One region of the Pseudoalteromonas sp. HL-AS2 genome, then DNA from elsewhere that is predicted to be linked to it. Evidence: predicted binding sites of a transcription regulator. Region 1 holds the regulator's gene; the other holds the start of a gene.

Region 1 (9,331 bases):
TCTTTTAAAGCGCCATAAAATGAGCTCAATAAATACATACTCAAAAAACACAAAACAACAACTGCAATTAATGAAGTAATAAACTTCTTTTTTGAGTCTTCACGCTGTTGTTCACGCCAAGGCAGTAAATTTATATGTGGCATGATGAAAAGCTCCTCAAAGCGAGTCCTGTTGCAATAGCAAATTGCGTGCGATGACGCTGTAATACATTACGGTCAACTCTAGGAGATATTTCCATATTTACAAATGGCTCGGCTACAATTGTGTGTATACCTAACTCTTCGACTAATAAGCGCTCAAAACCGCTAATCATAGCTGTACCACCGGTTAATACAATATAATCTAGCTGATCTTTACCCGTGGTGGTTAAAAACATTTGCACCGCGCGGCGCACTTGTTGTAGCAAGGCTGTTTGAAAAGGTGCAAGTACTTCAAAGGTATAATTTGGCGGTAAGTCGCCGGTTGCTTTACCAATTTCAGCTTCATCAAAGCCTTTATTATAATAAGTAACAATACTATTAGTGTATTGATCGCCACCAAACACTTGGTCGCGGGTATAAATTGTATCACCCGCTTGCACTACACTTACGAGTGTTAATACCGCGCCAATATCGACAATTGCAACGCACTTATTAAATGCATCACTTGGTAACTGTTGATAGTACACATCCATTGCTCGGCTTAATGCGTAGCTTTCTACGTCAACCACTTTAGCAACTAAGTTAGCCGCTTCTAACGCGCCAACACGTGCTTCAACGCTTTCAGTACGCGCAGCCGAAAGCAATACATTCATTTTACTAGGATCGGCGGCATTGGTTGATAGCTTTTCAAAATCAAGATTAACTTCATCTAATGGATAAGGAATTAAGCTGTCTGCTTCAATTTCAATTTGCGATTCTAATTCAGCGTCACTTAAGGTGACATCCATGAAAATCACCTTGGTGATCACGGTCTGGCCTGAAACAGCCACCGCAGCTTCTTTTAGTGATTTAGGTAATTTTCGTTTTAATTTAGTTATTACATTACCAATTGCTTCAATATCTTGAATAGTACGCTCACTCATGGCGCCTTTTGGCATAGGTTCAATTGCAAGTGCTTCTAATCGAAGCCCAGTGTCTGTTTCACTTAACAGTACAGCTTTGATAGAGTGCGATCCTATATCAATGCCTACCATCATCGGCGATGGCTTTTTAAATAGTTGACTTAGCATGTTTGCAACTTTGCCTTTGTTTTAATAATAAACAAGTTATAATTCTTATCTGAAAAAATACTATTCATTTTTTAATCAATATATACTAGCAGCCTCAACTTGTAATTGGGAGTCCATTTAGGGAAATATCAGTGATTTTATTAAAAAGAACTTTACAATTTTTTATCATTTGCACATTATTTGGACTGATCACTTTGTTCAGCCTTTATTATTACGTTAAACCTGATATCCCAAGTGTGCAAGTTTTAAAAGACGTGCAATTACAAACTCCTATGCAAGTATTCACTAAAGATGGTCTGTTGATCAATCAATTTGGTGAAAAACGACGAATTCCGGTCACAATAGACCAAATACCACAACCCCTCATTAATGCATTTTTAGCCACCGAAGACAGCCGCTTTTATGATCACCTTGGTATTGACCCCATAGGTATAGTGCGCTCTGCACTTGTACTTATATCTACCGGAGAGAAAAAACAAGGCGCTAGTACTATTACTATGCAGCTAGCACGTAATTTTTTCTTAACCCGCGAAAAAGCCTACATTCGTAAAGTAAAAGAAATTTTTATCGCGATACATATTGAAAACTTATTAAGCAAAAACGAAATTCTTGAGCTGTATTTAAATAAAATTGAATTAGGTAATAGGGCGTTTGGTATTGGTGCAGCAGCGCAAGTTTATTACGGTAAAGAACTAAAAGACTTAACCCTTGCGCAAATGGCAATGATTGCCGGCCTGCCAAAAGCACCTTCAGCGCTTAATCCTATTCGCAATCCAGTGCGTGCTAAAGCGCGTCGTAATGTCGTACTTGGTAGAATGTTGTCTGAACGTTATATAACCCAAAGCGAATATGAAGAGACTATTAATCAACCTATAACGGCCGTTTTTCATGGCGCTGAAATAGATTTATACGCACCTTATATATCTGAAATGGTGCGTGCAGAAATGGTTGCTAAATACGGTATTGATAAAGCGTACAACTCTGGCTTTAAAATATTTACCTCGGTAGAATCCCACGTTCAACAAGCTGCGCAAACGGCTTTAGTAAATAACTTACATAGTTACGATATGCGCCACGGTTTTAGAGGTCCAGAGCGTTTATTATGGGATGCGCAAACACAACCAGCATTAAGCCAAGCACAAATTCTTAACCAGCTAAAAGACGTAAAACAGCTTGGCGACTTACAAGCAGCAGTGGTATTGGCGGTTAACGAAAAAACAGCCGACGTTTTACTAAAAAATGGTGAACTGGCAACACTTACATGGGATAACTTAAAGTGGGCACGTAAATATATTACGCGTTACCGCCAAAGTTTTGCTCCTAAAGCTGCAACTGAAATATTAGTACCAGGTGCACAAATATGGCTACGTAAAAACGACGATAATAATTATTTATTGAGTCAAATTCCTGAAGCCTCTAGTGCCATTGTGTCTTTAGACCCTCAAGATGGCCGTATTAAAGCAATTGTTGGTGGTTATAGTTTTGAGCAAAGCCAGTACAACCGTGCAGTGCAAGCTAAACGCCAAGTCGGCTCAAACATTAAACCCTTTATTTACTCTGCAGCTCTGGAAAAAGGCTACACTTTAGCATCCATTTTAAACGACGCTCCAATTAATCAATGGGATAAAAGCCAAGGTATTGCATGGCGCCCAAAAAACAGCCCTGCAGTTTATAATGGCCCAATTCGTATTCGCCGCGCATTGGCGCAATCTAAAAACGTTATTTCGGTTCGTCTTCTACGTGGTGTAGGCTTGCAACGTACTGCCGATCATTTACTTAAATTTGGTTTTGATAATAAAGACATTAACCGCAGTGAATCCTTAGCGCTTGGTAGTGCTTCCATTTCTCCATTAGAACTTGCTCGTGGTATGAGCGCGTTTGCTAATGGCGGGCATTTAATAGAACCGTATTTTATATCTGAAATTCAAGATGCCTTTGGTACAGTGTTATTTAAAGCAAACCCAGCCCTAGCCTGCGATGAGAACACGCAGCCCCTCGCTATCGAAAATAACAGCAGCCTAACGATAGAAAATACTGAGCAAGGTGAAAAAGCGCAGCAAACAGTGCAATGTGCCCCACGTATTATTTCTAAACAAAATGCTTTTTTAATTGCAGACGCTATGAACAGCGCAATTTGGGGCGGCGGAAGCTGGAGCAATAAAACAGGCTGGACGGGGACTGCATGGCGAGCACAGCGTTTAGGGCGTCGTGATTTATCGGGTAAAACAGGTACCACAAACGATTCTGTTGACACTTGGTTTAGTGGTTTTAACCGCAATGTACTCACCTCAGTATGGGTTGGCTTTGACAACCCTGGCAATACTCTAGGTCGTTCTGCTTATAACAACAACCTTGATAGTGGTCAAATAACAGGGGCTGAATCGGGCGCTAAAACAGCTCAACCGGCATGGAATGAATTTATGAGGGCAGCTCTTGATGGGCAACCAGAAGCGCCAATTGAACCACCTGAAGGATTAGTTTCTATTCGTATTGATTTAGCGACTGGCTTATTAAGCCACAAAAATGATTATACTAGCCGCTTTGAATACTTTGAAAAAGGCACTACCCCAACTAGTTATGTGCTTTCGCAGCCAAGCGATATTTTTGAAGAAAACACCAAAACAGAAGAAGAGCTATTTTAACCATAAGCACATCTCTCATTAGCTAAATGGTTAATTACGCTAAAAAACGGCAACCTTCTTAGGTTGCCGTTTTTTGTTTTATTTAATTATTACTTTAAGTTTTTTATCAGCCAATATAAGTCAGAATGAACGCCTGCTGCAGTCACTTCCTTACCAGCACCTGGGCCTTGTATAATCAAGGCATTATTGCTGTACCACTGGCTGTTAATAACAAAAATATTATCACCCGGGGTTAAGTTTGCTAATGCGTCATTGGGCGTAACATACGCTAACCCTACTTTGGCCGTTACGCTATCGTGCTCAATACTCAGTAAACCTGTATAACGAAGTACCGCGTTTTGTAATTTTGCATTGCGTGCATGCTCTTCAATAAAAGTGTCGAGCTTATGTTTATTAGCTAAAAAGTCATCCCAGCTACCTAGTGCTAGCTCATCGGGCATTAACGGCGCTAAGGCAATGTCGTTAAGGTCTAATTCAACCCCTAACTCTCGCGCTAAAATAAGTAGCTTACGCTGCATATCTCGCCCCGATAAATCTTCGCGCGGATCGGGTTCAGTAAAACCCATTTGTTGCGCTTCAAGTAATAACTCAGAAAATGCAGTTGCGCCATTATACATACTACATAACCACGATAACGTACCCGAAAAAACACCTTCTATACGTGTTATTTTATCGCCACTGTTTTGTAAATCTGCAAGGGCAAAATTAATTGGTAAACCGGCACCCACACTAGCGTTATAGCGCCAATATAAATTGCGCTGCGCAATATTGTGCTGCAACGCTTTATACCAAGGAGTTGGCGCGGTACCAGCATACTTATTAGCACTAATTAAATGACAATCAAGCGCAACAAAATCTGGGTATAACTGACTAAATTGCTCGCTGGCGGTTATATCTATAACCACTTTATGCTCGTAATCAAGCTGGCCAATAGCGGTTAATAAATCTTGGCTGCTATAGTCAACAGCCTCTAACTGCCATTGGTTCTTCCAGTGCTGTACATTTATGCCGCTGGGATTAAATAGCAGTTTTTGCGAACGTGCTAATCCCACTAACTTAATATTAAAGTCGGTTGATAAACGTGCTAGCTGCGCCGATAGTTGGCTAACAAATACATCCCCTACGTTACCAAGCCCTGCCACTATTAAGGCAATTTCTTGGCCTTTAGTGATCAGTTTATCGTGCAGCACATTAAGCACATCACTATCAATAAGCTGATCCGTCAGTAGCAATACATAACCACTATCTTGATGCACAAAGCGAGGTTCAATATTATGCAAATTGAGCAACTCGCGTGCCTGAGTACTCAATAAGTTTATATCTTGCTCAGGAGCAACTAGCGCGCAACCATGTAGGTTAGACTCGCTAATATTGGCTCTTCCTGCAAAGTAACTAACTACTTGATGGGTCGCTACTGCCGGTACTATTAGGTAAGTTTCACCCGCGCTACTAAAATGATGCAAACTATGTTGAATAAGCTGGCTAACCTGAGTTACCTCACCCTCAACTAGCCCTTCAACACTAAGTAAATCTATATTTTCTAATGTAGTAATAAAGCGTTTTTGTTTTACACAGCCCTCTTTCACTACATTTGTTGAGCTTGCTTGCACGTCAAAACTACTGCGCACCGCAAGCTTTATATCGGTATTTTTAAGTGGCGATAATGTTTTAGCGTGTAAAACGGGGTTACCTAATCTTGCCAATAAGTTAGCTTGCGCTCTACATACCTTAGCGTATTTAATGGCCTTGTTAACTTTACGTGGGTCGGTACTAAATATCCCTTGTGTATCGGTCCAAATATATACTTGTTTAGCATTGCAATAACTTGCCAATAAGGTTGCACTGTAATCACTACCATTGCGACCAAGAGTGACCGTATCGCCTTGGGTATTAGCCGCAATAAACCCTGTTACCACGTTAATTTTGTGCTGGCTAATAAGCTCACTACACTGCTGTGTATTTTGGCTATGCAATAATTGTCCATCACTTAGCGTAAACAAGCCTCTTGCGTCTTGCATGCATGCAGCAACATTAAGTTGCTGTAAATACGCAGCGAGCAAACGAGCTGACCACAACTCACCATGGGCGAGTAGCGCCGCTTCTTGCAACTGCTCAGTACTCGCTAATTTAGCAACTAAACTTAGCTCTTCATTTAGAGTGGTTAAAGCGCTGCGCTTTAAATCGCCCTGCAGTAGCTGCGTTATTAAATCACTTTGATGATTGTTTAATTGCAATACAATATCAGCGAGCGCTTGAGTATCGTGCTGCTGATAACTTTGCCACAGTTTTACTAATGTATCTGTGGTTTTTCCTGCAGCCGATACCACTACACAATCACCGGGCTGAGCTTGCCCTAAAATTATTTTTGCAACGCTTTTATAGCGCTCGGCTGAGCTTAAACTCGAACCACCAAACTTATGAATATTATTAGTCATATTAATTACCACAACGCCGGGTGAGCAGCGCTCAATTTAACATTACTACTTGCGCTAGCACCTGCTTTACCTGCGTTATTGTGCTGACCTGGTTGCACTAAATTAAATACCCGATCAAAGTCTGCTAATAAATCTGCTACATCTTCAATACCTACCGACACACGAATAAGCGTATCGCCAACGCCAGCGGCTAAACGAGCCTCGGCTTCCATTCCTGCATGCGTCATTGTTGCTGGGTGGCATATTAAGCTCTCTACGCCACCTAAAGATTCAGCTAAGCTAAATGTTTTAAGGTTTGTTAAAAATGCAGCTGCGTCATTTACATCACCTTTAATGTCAAAACTAACCATGCCACCAAAACCAAGTTGCTGTGCTTTAGCCAATTCATGTTGTGGATGCGACTCTAGCCCCGGGTAATATACTTGGCTAACAAATTTTGAGCTTTCAAGGTACTTAGCAATAGCTAAGGCATTTTCTTGATGCTGCCGTAAGCGTACATTTAAAGTACGCAAGCCACGCAAAGTTAAGTAACTATCAAACGGTGCCCCCGTTATACCAATATTATTTGCCCACCAAGCCAGTTCTTCACCTAGTTCGTCAGTTGCAGCAATAACCGCACCGCCAACCACGTCTGAGTGGCCATTTATGTACTTAGTGGTTGAGTGCACCACAATATCAACGCCAAATTTAATCGGGTTTTGTAATGCAGGCGATAAAAAAGTGTTATCTGCGGCTACCAAAGCACCGCATTGTTTCGCAATATCGGTTACTGCTTTAATATCAGTTAAACGTAAAATAGGGTTACTAGGGGTTTCTATCCAAATTAACTTAGGTTTGATTACTAAAATTTGCTGCAAACTTTCTGGTTTAGTTAAATCTAACACTTCGAGTTTTAATAGGCCGCGCTTTTGTAATGAGGTAAATAAGCGATAGCTGCCGCCATAACAATCATGGGGGATCACTAACGTATCGTCACTATTAAGCAGCTGAGTGGCTAAATGTACGGCAGCCATTCCTGTTGCAGTAATAATGCCGCGAGCACCACCTTCGAGTTCGCTGAGTGCTTGGGCTAAAGTATCACGATTTGGATTACCACTGCGGCCATAGTCATATTGACGTTTTGTATCAAAGTCGGCAAACGAATAAGTGGTTGATAAATACAGCGGAGGCACAACCGCGCCATGGTGCTTATCAGCATCGACACCACTGCGAACTGCAATTGTCGCTTTATTTTTTTCGCTCATATTTATTACCTGCTTTATTTAGATGTTTAGACGTCTAAAACAGTAATTCATTCAACTTAAGAAGTCAAAACATTTAAACACCTAGCCATCTGTGCAACAAGTATTTGACTAATTTGTTTAAATCGATAGAATTTCACGCATATTCGCGCTATTTTTTAGTAGGGTGAGCAATTAATAATCTGAGGCAACGATACATCTTATGGCAAAATGGAATGGCGAGTATATTCACCCATACGCAGAACACGGGAAAAAATCAGAGCAAGTTAAAAAGATCACCGTTTCGATCCCGCTAAATGTATTAAAAGTACTAACCGATGAACGCACCCGTAGGCAAATTAATAACTTACGCCATGCAACTAATAGCGAGCTATTATGTGAAGCATTTTTGCATGCGTTTACTGGGCAACCGTTACCTAACGATGATGATTTACGTAAAGATAACGCCGAAAAAGTGCCTGAAGAAGTGAAAAAAATAATGCAAGAAATGGGCTTAGAAGTTCCTGTTTTAAACGAAGACTAAACAGCGGCTTTTAAACAAAAAAACCTCAGCATGGCTGAGGTTTTTTTATGGCTATAAATTACACTGAAGTAACTTAATACCGAGCAACATAATGCTGCTTATTCCATATAGTTTGCTGGCAGCTCTATTTGCGCTACGCCTGAAGCAATGGCTGCTAATGCAACTGCTTTAGCAATACGCGGCAATAAACGCGGGTCCATAGGCTTAGGAATAATATACTCTGCACCAAACGCTAGCTTATCGACACCGGCAGCTTTTAGTACTTCTGGTGGAACCGGCTCTTTGGCAATACTACGAATAGCTTCAACTGCTGCAATTTTCATTTCATCGTTAATTTCACTGGCACGCACATCAAGTGCACCACGGAAAATAAACGGAAAACACAACACGTTATTAACTTGGTTAGGGTAATCTGAGCGCCCTGTTGCCATAATTAAATCGCTACGTGCGCCGTGTGCCAATGCCGGATCAATCTCAGGGTCTGGGTTCGAACAAGCAAATACGACTGGCTTTGCTGCCATTAATTTTAAATCATCGGCCGATAATAAGTTAGGGCCCGATACACCAACAAATACGTCAGCATCTTCAATTACATCTTGTAATGTACGCTTATCGGTATTGTTAGCAAATAACTGTTTGTACTCGTTTAAATCATCACGGCGAGTGTGAATAACACCTTTACGATCAAGCATATAAATATGTTCACGCAGTGCACCACACTTAATTAATAACTCCATACAAGCAATCGCTGCAGCGCCGGCACCTAAACATACAATAACTGCATCTTCAATATCTTTGCCTTGCACTTCCAGCGCATTTATCATGCCTGCAGCCGTTACAATAGCCGTGCCGTGCTGATCATCATGAAAAACAGGAATACTACAGCGTTCAATAAGCGCCTTTTCAATTTCAAAACACTCTGGTGCTTTAATATCTTCAAGGTTAATACCGCCAAAAGTATCAGCAATATTAGCCACAGTATTTATAAAGTCTTCGGTGGTGCGGTGTTTTACTTCAATATCAATTGAGTCAATACCTGCAAAGCGTTTAAACAGCAACGACTTACCTTCCATTACCGGTTTTGACGCTAACGGGCCTAAATTTCCTAAGCCTAAAATGGCAGTACCATTGGTGATCACTGCAACCAAATTACCTTTACCTGTGTACTTATAGGCATTTGCAGGGTCAGCAGCAATTTCACGCACCGGCTCAGCTACACCGGGGCTATAAGCTAAAGCGAGATCATGAGCCGTTTCTGCAGGCTTGGTTAGCTCAATGCT
Region 2 (9,331 bases), 490 kb from region 1:
ATTTACGCTCCCAAATGGGCTCATTCTAATAAGATTGAAGCTGTTGTGTGGGCTGTTCCTATTGTTATTGTTGTTATCTTAGGTGTTATTACTTGGCAGTCTACACAAGCGTTAGACCCTTATAAACCAATTGAAGGCAAAGGCAAGCACCTCACTGTTGAAGTGGTATCGCTAAACTGGAAGTGGTTATTTATTTACCCTGAGCAAGGCATTGCTACGGTTAACGAGTTGGTGTTTCCGGCAAATGTACCGGTTGAATATAAAATCACTTCAGAGAGCACCATGAATTCATTTTTTATTCCGCAATTGGGGAGTCAAATATACTCAATGGCTGGCATGGAAACCAAGCTGCATTTAATCGCCAATGAACCGGGTACTTTTAAAGGTTTTTCTGCCAATTACAGTGGTGCAGGTTTTACCGGTATGAAGTTTAATGCCATTGCTACTCCTACCCAAGCCGGTTTTGACAAATGGGTAAGCGATATAAAAGCACAAGGTAATAACCTTACTCATGCAAATTATGTTGAGCTGGCTAAAGCGAGCGAAAACAACCAGGTGGCCTATTACGGCGACGTTGAAGCAGGCTTATTTCATACCATAGTGATGAAATATATGGGCGCACACGGCGATATGAATAAAAAGCACCCTGCAATGGGCGAGCATTCAACGCACTCATCTCACAGCCAAGGCGAGGAATAACCATGTTGTTTTTAGGTAAACTTTCAATGGATGCAATTCCGTTTCATGAACCCATTATTATGGTAACCATGGCCGTTATTGCATTAGCTGGGCTTATTATTGCCGGGCTTATTACAAAATATAAAAAATGGGGCGTGCTGTGGCGCGACTGGATCACCTCGGTTGATCATAAACGCTTAGGCGTAATGTACATTTTATTAGCGTTAATTATGCTATTTCGTGGGTTTTCTGATGCCATTATGATGCGTGCTCAGTTAGCACTTGCTACCAGTGGCGCTCCTGGGTATTTGCCACCAGAACATTACGACCAAATATTTACCGCACACGGCGTTATTATGATCATCTTTATGGCCATGCCATTTATGATAGGTTTAATGAATATTATAGTGCCATTGCAAATTGGCGCACGTGATGTCGCTTTTCCATTTTTAAATAACTTAAGCTTTTGGCTTACTGCCAGTGGCGCTATTTTAATTAATTTGTCACTTATTTTTGGTGAGTTTGCAAAAACAGGTTGGGTGGCTTATCCACCGCTCTCGGAGCTAACTTTTAGTGCCGGGGTGGGGGTCGACTATTATATATGGGCGTTGCAAATATCAGGGCTTGGCACACTATTAACCGCAGTGAACTTTTTAGTTACCGTGTTTAAAATGCGTGCACCAGGTATGAGCTTAATGAAAATGCCGGTTTTTACTTGGACCTGTACATGGGCTAATATTTTAATTGCCGCATCATTCCCTATTTTAACTGCCGTATTGGCCATGCTAACGCTTGACCGTTATCTCGATTTTCACTTCTTTACCAATGATCTGGGCGGAAACGCCATGATGTACATCAACCTATTTTGGGCGTGGGGTCATCCAGAGGTTTATATTTTAGTGCTGCCAGCATTTGGTGTGTTCTCTGAAATAATTTCTACCTTTACCAGCAAACGTCTATTTGGTTATAAGTCGATGATTTACGCCAGTGGTGCTATCTCTATTTTAGGCTTTATTGTGTGGTTACATCACTTTTTTACCATGGGTTCGAGCGCCAACGTTAATGCGTTTTTTGGGGTAATGACTATGGTTATTGCCGTACCAACCGGGGTTAAGTTGTTTAACTGGTTATTTACTATTTACCGTGGCCGTTTACGTATAACCGTACCCGTATTATGGACGCTTGGCTTTATGGTTACCTTTACCGTAGGTGGCATGACCGGAGTGCTATTAGCAATACCCGGTGCTGACTACGTACTGCATAACAGTTTGTTTTTAATCGCGCATTTTCATAATACTATTATTGGTGGCGCGGTATTTGGCTACCTTGCGGGCTTTGCATTTTGGTTCCCTAAAGCAATGGGATTTAAGCTAAATGAAGGCTGGGGTAAAGGCGCATTTTGGTGTTGGATTATTGGCTTTTTTGTCGCGTTTATGCCGCTGTACGTATTAGGCTTTTTAGGTATGACCCGTCGTTTAAATCACACCAATAACCCAGATTGGAATATTTGGTTATACATAGCTGCAGTAGGCGCAGTCATTATTATGTTTGGTATTATTTGCCAAGTAATTCAATTGTATGTGAGCTTTAGAGACCGCGAAGCACTTGACGATGCTACCGGCGATCCATGGAACGGTCACACGCTTGAATGGTCAACATCGTCACCACCACAGGCTTATAACTTTGCCCAAATACCGCATGTTGACGATATTGATGCCTGGACCGACATGAAAGAAAAAGGCCAAGCTTATCAAGGTAAAATAAGCTATAGCCCAATTCATATGCCTAAAAACACTTCGGCAGGGGTACTTATGGCTGCTAGTTTAACCGCATTTTGTTTTGCCATGATCTGGCATATTTGGTGGTTAGCTGCGGCAGGTTTAGTAGGAGGCATAGCTATATTTATCAAACGTTGTTATGCAAGCGATGTTGACTACTATGTGCAGCCCGACGAAGTAGCACGTATTGAACAAGCACATAACTTAAGTGCCACTATTTTAGCCACTGATAAGGAGCTAAACGCATGAGTACCTTGTCTGTTAGTCAAGAGTCAGTAACTTTAAACTCTGCAATTGTAAATACCAAACAGGATCATGATGCTCACGCGCATCATGATACCTCTAGTAATACTACTTTTGGTTTTTGGCTTTACTTAATGACCGATTGCCTATTGTTTGCCTCGTTTTTTGCTACCTACGCGGTGTTGTTTATGAACACCGCTGGCGGCGTATCGGGTAAAGATATTTTTGAACTCGACTTTGTAGCAGTAGAAACTGCCGCACTGCTTATTAGTAGTATTACCTTTGGTTTTGCAATGATAGCCGCGCAAGGGCAAAAAAAGGCGCTGACCTTAATATGGTTAGCGGTTACTTTTTGTTTAGGTGTGGTGTTTATTAGTATGGAAGTTTACGAATTTAATCACCTAATTGTGCATGGCAATGGTCCACAAAAAAGTGCTTTTTTAACCTCGTTTTTTGCATTAGTTGGCTTGCATGGTTTACACGTAACCGCAGGTTTAATTTGGATGAGTGTAATGATGATTGAAGTTGCTAAACGTGGCTTAGGTAAAGCAACCGTAACGCGTTTAAGCTGCTTAAGCTTGTTTTGGCACTTTTTAGATATTGTGTGGATTTGTGTATTCACCCTAGTTTATTTAATGGGAGCAATGTAATGAGCCACAGCGAAACACATGCTTTAAAGCAAATGCAAAATGAGCATCACCACGATGAATCTCACGGCAGTGTTAAAAGTTATTTAATTGGTTTTGTATTGTCGGTAATTTTAACCGCTATACCATTTTATATGGTAATGAGTGGCGACTTTTCAAAAGCAACCACGCTTTACAGCATTATTACTCTAGCCGTAGTACAAATTTGGGTACATTTAAAATACTTTTTACACCTTAATTTTATTACCGAAGATGGCCGTGCAAGTACCTTCTCGTTTTTATTCAGTGCCCTAATTATTGTTATGGTGGTTGGGCTATCTGTTTGGATTATTTACGAATCTAACGCAATGATGATGTATTAGGAGCTAAAGATGTTTCGTCGTTATTTATCAGTAACTAAGCCAGGTATTATTATGGGTAACTTAATCAGCGTAGCGGGCGGGTTTTTACTAGCCTCCCGCGGTGATATAAACCCATGGCTAATGGTTGCTACCTTAATTGGCTTATCGCTAGTGGTTGCATCAGGTTGTGCTATTAATAATGTGATTGACCGAGATATAGATATTGCCATGGCGCGTACTCGCACCCGGGTAACAGTAACGGGCGAAATGTCTGCAATGGCTGCTTTATGTCATGGGGTGGTATTGGGGATTATAGGCTTTGGTTTATTAATAGCTTATACCACTCCTGCAGCAGTATTTTTTGCCGCCTTTGGTTACTTTATTTATGTAGGGGTTTATAGCCTTTACATGAAGCGTAACTCAGTTTATGGCACTTTTATTGGCAGTTTATCGGGGGCTGTGCCACCGGTTGTTGGTTACTGCGCAGTATCTGGGGAGTTTGATATGGGGGCATTAATTTTACTGGTAATGTTTAGCCTGTGGCAAATGCCGCACTCATACGCCATTGCTATTTTTCGCTTTAAAGATTACCAAGCAGCGGGTATTCCTGTATTACCTGTAGCGCAAGGTATTGATAAAGCAAAACGCCATATTGTGCTTTATATTGCCATATATGCCTTGGTTGTAATGCTGCTACCTATTAGTGGTTATACCGGTGCTGCTTTTATGGCGGTTGCCTGTATTACTAGTTTTTGGTGGCTGTTAATGGCGCTGCGGGGCTATCGTCGTAATATAGATATAAGCGGCTGGGCGCGTCAAGTATTCGCGTTTTCAATTATTAATATTACTGCACTTAGTATTGCTATGGCGGTAGATTATCAAAGCATAGCGCCGCAGTTACTCGTACTTAGTTAATTTAATCATACCTAATTAATACACCTAGTTAATAGTACCGAGTTAATAGTACCGAGTTAATTCCAAAGTTAACAAAGGCTCTGAGATATTCGAGGAGCCTTTTTTCGTTTTAACGCGCCGCTGCAATATGTACTTATACCAAAACTCTAAAGCTATTAAAAACGTGCAGCTTGCTCAACTACAATGCCATGACGCTGAGCTAAACGCTGGTGATCTCTGTCGTAACCGCCGCCAATAACCGTAGCTACCGGAGTGTTGTGCTCAAGGCAGCGTTTAAGTACGAGATGGTCGCGCTGCTCTATACCTTGCCAGCTAATATCGAGTTTGCCTAAACCGTCTTGTTGCCACACATCAACTCCCGCATCGTACAGCACTAAATCGGGGTTTAGCTCTTTGAGCAAAAATTGTAGGGTGTCGTCAACTATGCCTAAATACTCAGCGTCTTGCATATTGTTAGTTAAACCAATATCTAAATCGCTAGGGGATTTACGAAACGGAAAGTTTTTTTCGCAATGAATCGAGCAGGTATACGCATAAGGCTGATGTTGCAGCATGGCCGCGGTGCCATCGCCTTGATGTACGTCTAAATCAAAAATAAGTACATTAGTAACCTCACCCGACTCAATTAATGTTTGCGTAGTAAAAGCCAAGTCGTTAACCATGCAATAGCCTGAGCCAAAATCAGTATGCGCGTGGTGTGTACCGCCTGCTAAATGGCATGCCATACCGTGTTTAAGGGCTAAGCGAGCGGTTTGTAGTGTACCTTGTGGGGCTGTAAAGGTACGCGCCATTAGCTCTTTTGACCAAGGTAGACCAATACGGCGCATGGCTTTTTCGTCTAATTGATTATGATATAGGTCGTGAATATAGTTTTCGCAGTGTACTAATTCTAGTGCCTCTGGCGTACCTAATAACGGCTGTACTAAGTTATCGCCAACTAATCCTAACTGCTTAACGTGCTGGTATAAATGTGCAAATTTACTCATTACAAAGCGATGTTTAGGATCAAAGCTAAACGAGTAATTAGGATGATAAACTAACGGCAAGTGAGGATTTAGGGTCATAAAATTCTATTTGTAGTTATAGTTATAAAACAAAAGCCCTACATAAATGCAGGGCTTAATTATTGCCTAGAGCTTAAAATTAGCTATTAACCAATCTTTTTGTACTTAATACGCTTAGGTTGAGTTGCCTCAGCACCTAACGTCTTTTTAAGCCACTCTTCGTACTCAGTGTAGTTACCATCAAAGAAGTTAATTTGGCCTTCGTCGCGGTAATCTAAAATATGTGTAGCAATACGGTCAAGGAACCAACGGTCATGCGATATACACATTACACAACCAGGAAACTCTAAAATAGCGTTTTCTAGTGCACGTAGTGTTTCAACGTCCAAGTCGTTAGTTGGCTCATCGAGTAGTAACACGTTACCGCCAGCTTTTAATAACTTAGCAAGGTGTAAACGGTTACGTTCACCACCCGATAGGTCTTTAACAAATTTTTGCTGATCGTTACCTTTAAAGTTAAAACGGCTAACGTAAGCACGGCTTGGGAACTCAAAATTACCAATTTTAAGTACGTCTTGCCCGTCTGATATTTCTTGGAAAACAGTTTTGCTTTCGTCCATACCGTCACGGAACTGATCAACCGTTGCAATGTGTACGCTTTCACCTATGGTGATGTTGCCGCTGTCTTGCTGTTGCTCGCCGCTGATCATTTTAAACAGTGTTGATTTACCCGCGCCGTTAGCACCAATAATGCCCACAATGGCACCTTTTGGCATGCTAAAGCTTAAATCGTCGATTAATACACGGTCGCCAAAGCTTTTACGTAAGTTAGTTATTTCAAGCACTTGATCCCCTAAACGTGGGCCAGGCGGAATAAACATTTCGTTGGTTTCGTTACGTTTTTGATAATCAGACTGCTGCATTTCGGTAAACTGCGCCATACGTGCTTTTGACTTAGCTTGGCGGCCTTTAGGGTTTGAACGAACCCATTCAAGCTCTTGCGCAATTGACTTTTGACGTGCTTTTTCAGATTTTTGCTCTTGTTGTAGGCGCGCATCTTTTTGCTCTAACCACGAAGAGTAGTTACCTTCCCATGGAATACCTTCACCACGGTCAAGCTCTAAAATCCAACCTGCTACATTATCTAGGAAGTAACGGTCATGCGTTACCGCCACAACTGTGCCTTCGTAATCGTGTAAGAAGCGCTCTAACCAGGCAACCGACTCAGCGTCTAAGTGGTTAGTTGGCTCATCGAGAATAAGCATGTCTGGTTTTTCAAGTAACAGTCGGCATATAGCAACACGGCGGCGTTCACCACCCGAAAGGTGCTCAATTTTAGCATCCCACTCAGGTAAACGTAGTGCATCGGCAGCGCGCTCTAAAACGTTGTCTATGTTATGACCATCGTGCGCTTGAATAACCGCTTCAAGCTCGCCTTGCTCTTTTGCAAGTGCGTCAAAGTCAGCGTCTTCCATGGCGTATTCGTTATACACTTCGTCAAGGCGTTTAAGCGCGTATTTAACTTCGCCAACAGCTTGCTCAACGATTTCGCGTACGGTTTTGCTTTCGTCTAAAACAGGTTCTTGCGGTAAGTAACCAATTTTAGTGCCTGGTTGTGGAAAGGCATCACCTTCAAAGTCTTGGTCAACACCGGCCATAATACGTAGCAATGTTGATTTACCAGAGCCGTTTAAACCAAGCACACCAATTTTAGCGCCCGGGAAAAAGTGTAACGAGATGTCTTTTAAGATAGTGCGCTTAGGTGGCACAACCTTAGAAACTCGACTCATCGAGAATATAAATTTATCAGGTAAAACCATGGAAAAAACCTTCAAATAATAATAAAAATTACAATGCTCTATTGTAGTGGTTGACGGGTGAGGCAGTCAACGAATGGCCAATTTTAAACCGACAAACAAACTATAAAGTGCACAAAAACGATTATAAAATAGGATGAAAAAAATTCATTTGGATATTTAGACATCTATACATCTATTGGTTGATATTTTTTCTTATCTGTTCATAATAAGTTTTCGGTTTTGATGAATAGGAGTAAAAGGATGCCAATTACAGTAAAAGACGAACTACCAGCTATTGCTCGCCTGCGCCAAGAAAACGTATTTGTAATGCCACAAACTCGTGCAAAAACGCAAGAAATTCGCCCCATGCGTTTGGCTATTCTTAACTTAATGCCTAATAAAGTTGAAACCGAAGTACAGTTTATTCGTTTGCTTGCCAATTCGCCCTTGCAAGTAAATGTAGAACTACTGCGTCTAGACACTCATCGCAGTAGCAGTAATTCAGAGCAGCACCTAGACACCTTTTATCGTTATTTTTCAGAAGTAAAAAACAATAACTACGATGCATTAATAGTTACCGGCGCGCCGCTAGCGCATTTAGAGTACCAGGATGTAGCTTATTGGGATGAGTTTACCGCAATTTTAGATTGGGCTGAGCAGCATGTTACGTCTACACTTTTTTCGTGTTGGGCAGCGCATGCAGCGCTTTATCATCATTATAAAATAAAGCGCGATTTAAAAACCGATAAACTGTGCGGCGTATTTACGCACCAATGTTACTTTGAACATGGGGCGTTAACGCGCGGCTTTGACGACACCTTTTTAGTGCCGCATTCGCGTTATGGCCATGTAGATGTAAATAAAATAAATGCTTGCAATGAACTAGTCGTGCTAGCGGGTTCTGAGAAAGTAGGTGCTTACTTAGTTAAAAATAAGTCGGGCAGCCAAGTGTTTATTACCGGCCACCCAGAGTATGACGCCGACTCGTTAAAAGCTGAATACCAACGCGATTGCGAAAAAAGCGACAATGCGCCCAAACCCGAAAATTACTTTCCAGATGATGATGCAACTAAACAACCTTCAAAAACGTGGCAAAGCCATGCTTTTTTACTTTTTTCGAACTGGTTAAATTATTACGTGTACCAAACTACACCCTATGATATTAATTTAGTTAGCCAAGACGTAAGGACTAACAACTATGCCGAATAACCCTCTTAATAATGACCAAAATAAGCACGACGAACTAAGTGCAGCGTTAAAAGAGCGAATTTTAATTTTAGACGGCGCTATGGGCACTATGATCCAAGCACACCAATTAGAAGAGCAAGACTATCGCGGTGAGCGCTTTAAAGATTGGCATGTACTTATTCGCGGTAATAACGATTTACTAAGCCTTACGCAGCCTAAAATAATTACCGATATTCATCGTAGCTTTTTAGCTGCCGGTGCCGATATTATCGAAACCAATACCTTTAACTCCACCACCATTTCGATGGAAGATTACGACATGGCTAATTTAAGCCGTGAAATAAACCTAGAGTCGGCAAAATTGGCACGGCTACTTTGCGATGAGTTTAGTGCTAAAACACCCGAAAAACCACGTTATGTAGCGGGCGTACTTGGGCCAACATCAAAAACTTGTTCATTGTCGCCCGATGTAAACGATCCGGGTTATCGTAATGTTACCTTTGATCGTTTAGTTACTGCCTATGTAGAATCGACCTTGGCACTGATGGAAGGTGGCGCCGATATTATTTTAATCGAAACCATATTCGATACCCTCAATGCTAAAGCTGCATCGTTTGCAGTAGAGGAAGCGTTTGAGCAAGCAGGGCGCACATTACCAGTTATGATCTCCGGCACTATTACCGATGCCTCTGGGCGTACGCTTTCGGGGCAAACTACCGAAGCCTTTTATAACTCTAT

What was found. Region 1 encodes MetJ, which represses methionine synthesis genes. Its sites were predicted from a motif close to TAGACGTCTAGACGTCTA; they were not measured.
Region 2: the regulator MetJ is predicted to act here: its motif matches at 7,584-7,601, upstream of metA (homoserine O-succinyltransferase).

The regions. Positions count from the first base shown of each region.
Region 1 covers NZ_CP133571.1:2,829,970-2,839,300, forward strand. Annotated here, with positions in the region: gene RB215_RS13190 (PilN domain-containing protein) at 1-143, opposite strand, end outside; gene RB215_RS13195 (pilus assembly protein PilM) at 131-1,210, opposite strand; gene RB215_RS13200 (penicillin-binding protein 1A) at 1,342-3,852, shown strand; gene RB215_RS13205 (bifunctional aspartate kinase/homoserine dehydrogenase II) at 3,942-6,287, opposite strand; gene metB (cystathionine gamma-synthase) at 6,293-7,531, opposite strand; gene metJ (met regulon transcriptional regulator MetJ) at 7,731-8,051, shown strand; gene RB215_RS13220 (malic enzyme-like NAD(P)-binding protein) at 8,150-9,331, opposite strand, start outside.
Region 2 covers NZ_CP133571.1:2,344,643-2,353,973, reverse strand. Annotated here, with positions in the region: gene cyoA (ubiquinol oxidase subunit II) at 1-699, shown strand, start outside; gene cyoB (cytochrome o ubiquinol oxidase subunit I) at 702-2,705, shown strand; gene cyoC (cytochrome o ubiquinol oxidase subunit III) at 2,702-3,349, shown strand; gene cyoD (cytochrome o ubiquinol oxidase subunit IV) at 3,349-3,708, shown strand; gene cyoE (heme o synthase) at 3,718-4,602, shown strand; gene RB215_RS10915 (histone deacetylase) at 4,758-5,666, opposite strand; gene ettA (energy-dependent translational throttle protein EttA) at 5,753-7,426, opposite strand; gene metA (homoserine O-succinyltransferase) at 7,667-8,614, shown strand; gene RB215_RS10900 (homocysteine S-methyltransferase family protein) at 8,604-9,331, shown strand, end outside.